Regions from separate parts of the Streptomyces sp. NPDC020917 genome, predicted to be linked through region 2. Evidence: riboswitches for the same ligand, from Rfam matches in the RefSeq annotation. Region 2 holds a riboswitch; the other holds the start of a gene.

Region 1 (4,424 bases), on a different contig from region 2:
GCCACCGGACAGCTCCAGTGGGTCAGCCAGTTGAGCTCCACGCTGGCGCACGTCGCGGCGCTGCGCGGCGACGAGGCGGAGTGCCGGACGCAGGTCGAGCAGGCGCTGGCGGCGGGCTCGGGGTCGGGCACCGCACCGGGAGCGCCGTGGACGTACTGGTCGCAGGGGCTGCTCGACCTCGGCCTGGGCCGCGCCCAGTCGGCGCTCGACCGGCTGCTGCTGCTCACCGACCCGGCCGTACGGCACCAGATCTGCGCCACCCGCAGTGTGCCCGACCTGGTGGAGGCGGCGGTCCGGCTGGGCGTGGCGGAGCAGGCGGACGAGGCGTTCGCACGCTTCGAGCGGTGGGCGGCGCGGTCACGGCAGGACTGGGCGGCCGCGCTGGTGGCCCGCTGCCGGGCGCTGCGGGCACCGGACAGCGCGGCCGAGGAGCACTACGGGCAGGCCCTGTCCGGGCACGACCCGGAGCGCAGGGCGATGGAGTGGGCGCGCACCGCGCTGCTGTACGGCGAGTGGCTGCGGCGGGCGCGGCGCAAGAACGAGGCCCGCGGCCATCTGCAGGGCGCGCTCGAGGTGTTCGCGCGGCTCGGCACGCGGCCGTGGGCGGACCGGACGCGGGCCGAACTCGGCGCGGCCGGGGCCGCGGTGGAGGTCGCGCCGCAGACCCGCTCGGTCGCCGAGGAGGCGGGCCTGACCCCGCAGGAGGCGCAGATCGTCCGGCTGGCGGCCCAGGGCCTGTCCAACAAGGACATCGCCGCGCAGCTGTTCCTCAGCCCGCGCACCGTCGGCTACCACCTGTACAAGGCGTATCCGAAGCTCGGCGTGGTCTCGCGCGGCGAACTGACCGGGATGTTCGGCTAGTCGGGAGCGTTGCGTCCGCGGCGGGAGGCGGTGCGGACGGCGGGGCGCCCGGACAGCGGTGTGCCCGCCCGGTGGTGCAGACCGGACGGGCACGGGCGGCCGCCTGACGGCGGTCGTACGGGCGTCTGTGTCAGATGCTGACGCCGTGCGACGCGAGGTAGGCGACCGGGTCGATGTCGGAGCCGTAGTTCGGGGTGGTGCGCACCTCGAAGTGCAGGTGCGGTCCGGTGACGTTGCCGGTGGCGCCGGAGATGCCGATCTCCTGGCCCTCGGTGACGGTCTGGCCGGCCGACACCAGCGGCTGCGTCAGGTGGCCGTACAGGGTGTACTTGCCGTCGGCGTGCTTGATGATCACGTCGTTGCCGTAGGCGCCGTCGGCACCGGCGTGCACGACGGTGCCGGCCGCGACCGAGTGCACCGGGGTGCCGGACCACACCAGGAAGTCCACGCCCGTGTGGTAGCCGCTGGACCAGTTGGAGCCGGCCTGGTGGTACGGGGTGCCGATGGACGCGTTGCCGACCGGCTTGGTCCAGCCGGTGTCGGTGGTGGCGGCGGCCTTGGTGGCCGTCGTGGTGTTCGTGGTGGTCTTCGCCGCGCTCTGCTGCGCGGTGCTCTTCGCCGGAGCGGGCTTGGCAGCCGGCTTCGCGGCGGGCTTGGCGGCGGGCTGGGCAGCCGGCTTGGCCGGGTGCTTGTCGCCGGGCTTGACGCCGTGCCAGCCGTGCAGCGTCAGGTGCATGCCCGGACGGATCACGTTCGGGTCGCTGCCGATGACCTTCTTGTTCTCCTGGTACAGCCGGTGCCAGCCGCCCTTGATGTGGTGCGCGGCGGCGATCTTGGACAGGGTGTCGCCGGGGTGGACGGTGTACGTCTCGGCCTTCGCGTGGGCGCCCTTGGCGGTGTCCTTGACGTGGGCGGTCGTCGCGACGGGGGCCTTGGCCGGCGTGGCGGCCGAGGCGCCGGTCGCGGCGACCAGCGGCAGGGCGATGGCGGCGCTGCCGACGCCGGCGGCGATGCAGACGCGGGTGAGGCGGTTCAGATGGGGCTTGCGGTGCTGTCCCTTGGCGGGCATGCGGGAGTTCCTTCTCCTACGCCTGCGAGGTGAGCTGTCGGGTTCGGGCAGGAGATGCCCGGTCACTCGGGTGCGTGACTTCACCCCGAGCCGTCCGGCGTGCGCGGACGGCGGCCTACCGTGGGTCCCCCGCTCCTGCCGTGTTAGGTGCTCGACGGTTCCGGGTCCGGGCGGTGGCAGGATTCGGCGGTCCGCCCGCGGAGAGTGTGCGCGGGCACCTGGCCCGCCGGACGCGAAGCTAGAGGACCCTCCGAGCGGCGGGCAACCGGCTGCCGCGGCCCACCACCGCGCCCGCCGGGAGCCGGTGACCGATCGTCGTACGCCCGCCACCCCTGCGTGTCCGCGCGGTTGACCGTGGGTGCACCGGCACGCCGCACGCGGTGACGACATGGCGACAAATCGCCCGCATCGGAAACAGCGGGTGTTCTCCGGACATCGGACCGTGTTCCCGCCATGATGCCCGTCACATTCCACAGCGGAAGTGACCCGCCTCACTCCGAAATGCCGGAACAAGGGCGACAAATGAGGGTTTGTCCGATCGGAGTGGAATCCGGGTCAGTACGTCCCCGGCGGGCCGCCGATCCGGCCGTCCAGGGTCCGGCTGAGCCGGTAGGCGACCGGGCGGAAGCCGGTCGCCGGCCAGTGTCCGGCAGCCAGCGGGCTAGCGGAGTGCCAGCGGGCCGACATGTAGCGGTGGCCGTTGTCGTAGGCCCAGGCGAGCGCGGTCGCCAGCAGCACCCGGGAGATGCCCTCACCGCGGGCCGCGGGGTCCACGAACGCCTCCATCAGCTCCACACAGGACTCGGGCACGACCGGCCCGGGCGCCGCCGGCACCACCAGGACCATGCCGATCTCCTCGCCGCGGCGCGAGGCGATCCAGGCGCCGCAGCGGGTATCGGCCAGGGCGTCGGTGTACCGCAGCCGCAGCGCGGCGAGCCCCGCCTCGGGCTGCGGCTGGAACATCGCGGGGCCCCGCTGCCCGCGCGAGGACTCCGCGGCCATCCGGCCCACCTGGGGCAGGTCGCCGGGGCCGGCGCGCCGGATGGCGAGCCCGCCCACCCCGCGCGGCTGCCGCCCGCGGGCCTTCACCGCCATCAGGCCGTGCACCAGCTCGCGGCCGAACCCCAGCTCGGACCAGGGCGCGGTGGCCGTCTCCCCGGCCGGCACGTCGACGTAGTGGACCAGCCGCCGCTCGGCGACCAGGCGCTCGGCGACCCGGGCGTACAGCGCCCGCAGCACCTCGCTCTCCCGTCCGGCCGGCAGCGCGTGGCCGCCGTGCGGCACCAGGGCGGAGTGCGGATGGCTGCGCAGCGCTGCCGGGTTGTCGGGCGCCAGGTCGAGCGGCACCGCGGCCAGGTGCCCGATGATCGCGCCGTCCGCGTCCAGCGCCCGGCACGCCTCGAGACCGGGGGCGTTCTGCAGCTTGCCGAGGAGTTCCTCGCCGCGCACCGGGCCGTCGGCCAGCCAGGAGCGCTGCGACGGCGGGCGGCGGGCGCGGGCGAACCAGCGGTCGTACCGCTGCGCGGCCATGGGTATGTGCTCGGCGGTCAGCGGCGCGATGGCGACAGTCATGGTGCCCGGGACGCTAGCGGGGTGCGCGGCCCCACGGCAAGGCAGGACCGGCGGGCTGCCGGTGCGTTGCCCGAGTGACGTACGTGCAGCGGGAGTTCAGCCGGTCCAGGCGGGATGGCGGGGGTCGTCGGCGCGAACCAGGACATCCGCGGTCTCTTCCGGCAGCGCTTCGCGGGCGTACCGGCCGTAAGCGGGCAGCGTCCATCGCTCGGCGGCCTCGGTGCGCCGCTCCAGCGCGGCGCGGGACAGGCTGAGGTGGACGGTCAGGTCCAGCGGCAGGCCCTGGCCGAGGAGCAGCGGCCCGTCGAGCACCAGGACCCCGCCCGGCGGCAGTTCCTCGTAGCCGGCGCGGGTGGACCGGTCGGTGACCGGGTCGCGCAGCGACGGCAGCGCCCGCCCGCTGCCGCCGGGTCCCAGCGGGTCGAGCACCTCGCGGCGCAGCGCCCCGGTGTCGAGCCACAGCTGGTAGTAGGCGTCGGCGTCCTCGTGGCCGTACTCCAGGCGCAGCGAGGCCGGCCGCCAGAACCCGGCCGCGCTGACCCGAAGGGCCCGGCGGCCCAGGGCCGGCAGCGCGGCCGCCACGGCGTCGGCGAGCTCGGCGGTGCCGGCCGCGGGCGCCCCGTCGACGGCGACCCGCCACCACGGACCGGGCGGCTCCGTGCCGGCGATCCGCTCCGCGAGGGCCTCGGCCAGCCGCGGCCAGGTGATCGGGGTCAGCTGCACGGCACCCATCCTGCCGCAGCGCCCCGGCCGCACCCGCGCCAGCCCGCCCCAGCCCCCACTCCGGACCCGCCCCGCCCCTCCCGCTCCGGGCAGCCTCCGCCGCCGATCCGGGCCGTCACGGCAGCACGGCCCCTGCCGTCCGAACAGCCGGTGCGAACACCGGCGGCCCGCCGTCACCCGGCTGGGCGAAGCCGCTGCT
Region 2 (4,424 bases):
CGGAACCGACCGGCGTTCGACGGGTGACATGCCCGCTTGGGTACCCGCACTGACCGATGCGCGGGGAAGGCCACCCCTCCCGCCGGGGGGTGCTAAGGGCGTCGCTAGGGTCGCGCCCATGGACACTCTCATCAATGTTCTAGTCGGCCTGCACATCCTGGGCATCGCCGCACTGCTGGGCGGGTTCCTCACCCAGCTGAAGGTGATGGGCAACGGCACCGCCGCGGTCCGCTTCGTCCCGGGCATGCTCTACGGCGCCGCCACCATGCTCGTGACCGGCGTGACCATGGTCGCCCTGCTGAACGCCGACGACCGCCACGTGGACAACGCCAAGATCGGCGTCAAGCTGGCGGTGCTGGTGGTGATCCTCGGCCTGGTCTACGTCAAGCGCGACGAGGAACGCCTCGACCGGGCGACGTTCGGCGCGGTGGGGGTGCTGACCGCGCTCAACATCTTCATCGCGGTGCTCTGGACGTAGGCCCGCGCCCGAACACGCGTGACGTCCGGACGGAGCACTCCCGTCCGGACGTCACGCGTTTCGCTGGGACTCAGGCCACCCGGCGGGCCGCGGCGAACGGCATCCAGCTCATGGGCGCGATCTCGACGACCGCGCCGGTGTGCGGGGCGTGCACGATCTGCCCGTTGCCGAGGTAGATCCCGACGTGGGAGATGCCCGAGTAGAAGAACACCAGGTCGCCCGGCTGCAGATCGGCCTGGGAGACGGCGACGCCGTCCTTGACCTGGTCCCAGGTGGTCCGGCCGATGCTGACGCCCGCCGCGCGGTAGGCGGCCTGGGTGAGCCCGGAGCAGTCGTAGGCGTTGGGGCCGGTGCCACCGGACACGTACGGCTTGCCGCGCTGCGAGAGCGCGAACTGGATGGCGGCGGCGGCCCGTCCGGTCGCCGGCCCGCTGTACGTGTAGTGCTTCGTCGCGGACGACGTCGAGGGGGTCATCGCGGCGAGCTTGGCGCGCTGCGCGGCGTTGAGGCTGTTGAGCAGCTTCTGCGCCGCGGCGAGCTTCGTCTGCAGGTTCTTCTTCTCCGTCGCCAGAGCGCTCTGCGCGGAGGTCAGCTGGTTCAGGCTCGACGTGGCCTGCGCCCGCTGGATGTTCGCCTGCTCCTCCTGGACCTTGAAGGTCTGGAGGGCCTGCTCCTGCGTGGTGGAGAGCCGGTCCATCATGTGCGACTGCTGGAGGAACTGCTCCGGGTTGTCGGAGAGCAGCAGCTGCGTCGTCTGGTCGAGGCCGCCGTCGCGGTACTGCGCGGTGGCGAACTGGCCCAGGACCCGGCGGGTCTCGTTCATCTGCTGGGTCTTCTGCGCGACCTGCTCCAGGAGCTGGTTGGCCTTGGCGCGCTGCGCCGAGGTCTTCTCCTTGGCCTGGTCGTACTGCTGGGTGGCCACCTCGGCCTGCTGGTTGAGCGTGTCGATCTGCTTCTTCACCTCGGCGATCGAGGGTTTGGCAGGCGCCGCGTTCGCGGTCTCGCTCATCAGGGTGACCGACGCCAGTGCCGCTGCGGTGACCCCGACCGCCGCGCGGGGGGCGGCTGAGGCGAGTATCCGGGTACGCGGCTTGCGGTGCGACGCCACAGCAGGCGACTCCTTCCGTGGACCGCCGACCGGGTTAGCTGACGGGTTCGGGCTGGGAAGGCTGCCCTACTGGACGGACGCTTGTCGCGTCTGTCCGGATTCACCCCAATGTGACTGTGGGTCCCCGGTTCCGGCCGCCGGCCGGATTAGGCGGAGGTGGCGTGCTGCCGGCACTTGCACCGGCGGGAAGCAGGCCACCTAGCGGGCTACGGTAATCAACTCTCGCGAGTCTTGGGAAGTTTGGATCGCAATGTGACCGAAATCGCTTTGTGATCTTACGGTTGGTGACGGTGGTTCAGGGGGTCAATACGGGCGAACGGCACCGTAGAAGGGCATTTCCGTGATCGGCGCGATCTTGACGACGGTGCCCGTGTGCGGAGCGTGAATCATCTCGCCGTTGCCGATGTACATGCCGACGTGGCTGATGTCGCTGTAGAAGAAGATCAGGTCGCCCGGCTGCAGGTTCGTCTCCGAGACCCGGGTGCCGACGTTCACCTGGTCCCAGGTGGTGCGCGGCAGGGTGATGCCGGCCGCCTTGTAGGCCGCCTGCGTCAGGCCCGAGCAGTCGAACGAGTCGGGACCGGTGGCGCCCCACACGTAGGGCTTGCCGATCTGCTTGCGGGCGAAGGCGATCGCCTGGTCGGCCACCGAGGAGTTGGCGGGCGTCGACGGCGGCGTCGTGGTCGTCGTCGACGTGCTCTTCTTCGCGGCGGCCGCCTTGGCCGCCGCCTCGGCAGCGGCCTTCTGCTTGGCCACCAGTGCCGCCGCCTTCCGGCGGGCCTCCTCCTCCTGCTTGGCGGCCAGCGCCGCCAGCCGCGCCTTCTCCTGTGCGGTCAGGCTGTTGAGGAGGTGCTGGGCCTGGCTCAGCTTGGTCTGCACGTCCTGCTTGGCGGTCTTGAGCTTGGCCTGCTGCGCGGTGAGCGACGCCAGGCTCTTGGCCGCCTCGATGCGCTGCTGGGTCGCGGCGGCCTGCTCCACCCGGAACGAGTCGACCGCCGCCTTCTGGCGCTGCGCGAGCACGTCGGTCAGGTGCAGCTGGTCGACGAGGTCCTCAGGGCTGCCGGACAGCATGTAGCGGGTGGTGGTCTCGTCACCGCCGGAGCGGTACTGCGCGGCCGCGTACAGGCCGAGCTGGCGGCGCGCGTCGTTGAGCGTCTGGGTCTTCTGCGCCACCTGCTCCAGCAGCTTGTTGACCTTGACGTTCTGCTGGTCGACCTGCTCCTTGGTGCCGTTGTACTTCTCGGTGGCGACCTCGGCCTGGTGCATCAGGGAGTCGACCTTCGCCTTGACCTCGGCGATGGAGGGCTGCGGCGGCGGGGTGGCGTTCGCCGTCTCGCTCAGCAGGGTCACGGTGGCCAGGGCGGCAGTGGTGATACCCACTGCCGCCCGTGGTCCCGAGGCGCTGAGTAGCGCGGTTCTGGCCTTACGGTGCGTCGCCATGGCGGGCGGACTCCTCTCGGACGCGGACCGGTGGGGCTGGTGCGGGAACGTAGCCGAGGCCCGGCGTTGCTGGGAAGGCCGATGTCCGATAAGGCCCGATACCTTTTCGTAATCTTTTGCCAGACCCGGTGCGTCGTCACCGAGCGTGGTAGGAAGGACACACCTGTGCGAGTCCTTCGGCCGGGGGAACCGGGTGAACCGGGACGGACTGTCGGCGCGGCGTCCTAGACTCAGGAGGCGATGAGCAGCCTCTTTGACGACAGCTTCCTGGCCGGTCTCGACGCGGCCCACGGCCCGGCCGACGACGGCCCGCCCCCGCCGCCGGAGGGGGAGCACGACGAACCCGACTCCCTGCCGGACGGCCTGTTCGGCGACCGGTTCGACGGCCCGCCGCCGATCCGCGACGCCCACTACCGCGACGGCGCCGCCCGCCCGGCCGCCGACCCCGCGCAGCTGCTGGAGGGCCTCAACGAGCAGCAGCGCGCCGCCGTGGGGCACTCCGGCGGGCCGCTGCTCATCGTGGCCGGCGCCGGCTCCGGCAAGACCCGGGTGCTCACCCACCGCATCGCGCACCTCCTCTACGCCCGGCACGTCCACCCCGGCTCCATCCTGGCGATCACCTTCACCAACAAGGCCGCCGGCGAGATGAAGGAGCGGGTGGAGCAGCTCGTCGGGCCGCGCGCCGGCGCGATGTGGGTGTCGACGTTCCACAGCGCGTGCGTGCGCATCCTGCGCCGCGAGTCCAAGAAGCTGGGCTTCACCTCGTCCTTCTCGATCTACGACGCGGCCGACTCCAAGCGGCTGATGGCCCTGGTCTGCCAGCGCGACCTCGACCTGGACCCCAAGCAGTTCCCGCCGAAGTCGTTCAGCGCGAAGATCTCCAACCTCAAGAACGAGCTGATCGACGAGGAGACCTTCGCCGCCCAGGCGGAGACCCCGTTCGACCGCAAGCTCGCCGAGGCGTACGCCCTCTACCAGTCGCGGCTGCGCGAGGCCAACGCCCTGGACTTCGACGACATCATCATGACCACGGTCAACCTGCTGCAGGCGTTCCCGGACGTCGCCGAGCACTACCGGCGGCGCTTCCGGCACGTCCTGGTCGACGAGTACCAGGACACCAACCACGCGCAGTACATGCTGGTCCGCGAGCTGGTCGGCACCGAGGCGCCGCCGTCCGCGGAGGACGGCCAGGACAGCCAGGACGGCGGGGCGGCCGACGCCGGCGAGCAGGACGGCGCGCGGGGCGCGGACGCCGTCCCCGGGCCCGCCGAGCTGTGCGTGGTCGGTGACGCGGACCAGTCGATCTACGCCTTCCGCGGCGCCACGATCCGCAACATCCTCCAGTTCGAGGAGGACTACCCGCAGGCCCGCACCATCCTGCTGGAGCAGAACTACCGC

The links. Region 2 has a riboswitch for cyclic di-AMP ahead of ACH4TG_RS38275 (NlpC/P60 family protein). Riboswitches for the same ligand answer to the same signal wherever they lie in the genome.
Region 1: it holds a riboswitch for cyclic di-AMP, as region 2 does, so the genes downstream of both, ACH4TG_RS37355 (peptidoglycan DD-metalloendopeptidase family protein) here and ACH4TG_RS38275 (NlpC/P60 family protein) in region 2, are expected to answer to the same signal.

Annotation. Positions count from the first base shown of each region.
Region 1 is NZ_JBIRRR010000027.1:99,517-103,940, forward strand. Features, by position in the region: gene ACH4TG_RS37350 (AAA family ATPase) at 1-861, shown strand, start outside; gene ACH4TG_RS37355 (peptidoglycan DD-metalloendopeptidase family protein) at 992-1,930, opposite strand; cyclic di-AMP (ydaO/yuaA leader) riboswitch at 1,935-2,090, opposite strand; gene ACH4TG_RS37360 (GNAT family N-acetyltransferase) at 2,486-3,502, opposite strand; gene ACH4TG_RS37365 (uridine kinase) at 3,599-4,225, opposite strand.
Region 2 is NZ_JBIRRR010000029.1:72,959-77,382, forward strand. Features, by position in the region: gene ACH4TG_RS38270 (hypothetical protein) at 119-478, shown strand; gene ACH4TG_RS38275 (NlpC/P60 family protein) at 549-1,586, opposite strand; cyclic di-AMP (ydaO/yuaA leader) riboswitch at 1,594-1,749, opposite strand; gene ACH4TG_RS38280 (NlpC/P60 family protein) at 1,890-3,026, opposite strand; gene pcrA (DNA helicase PcrA) at 3,267-4,424, shown strand, end outside.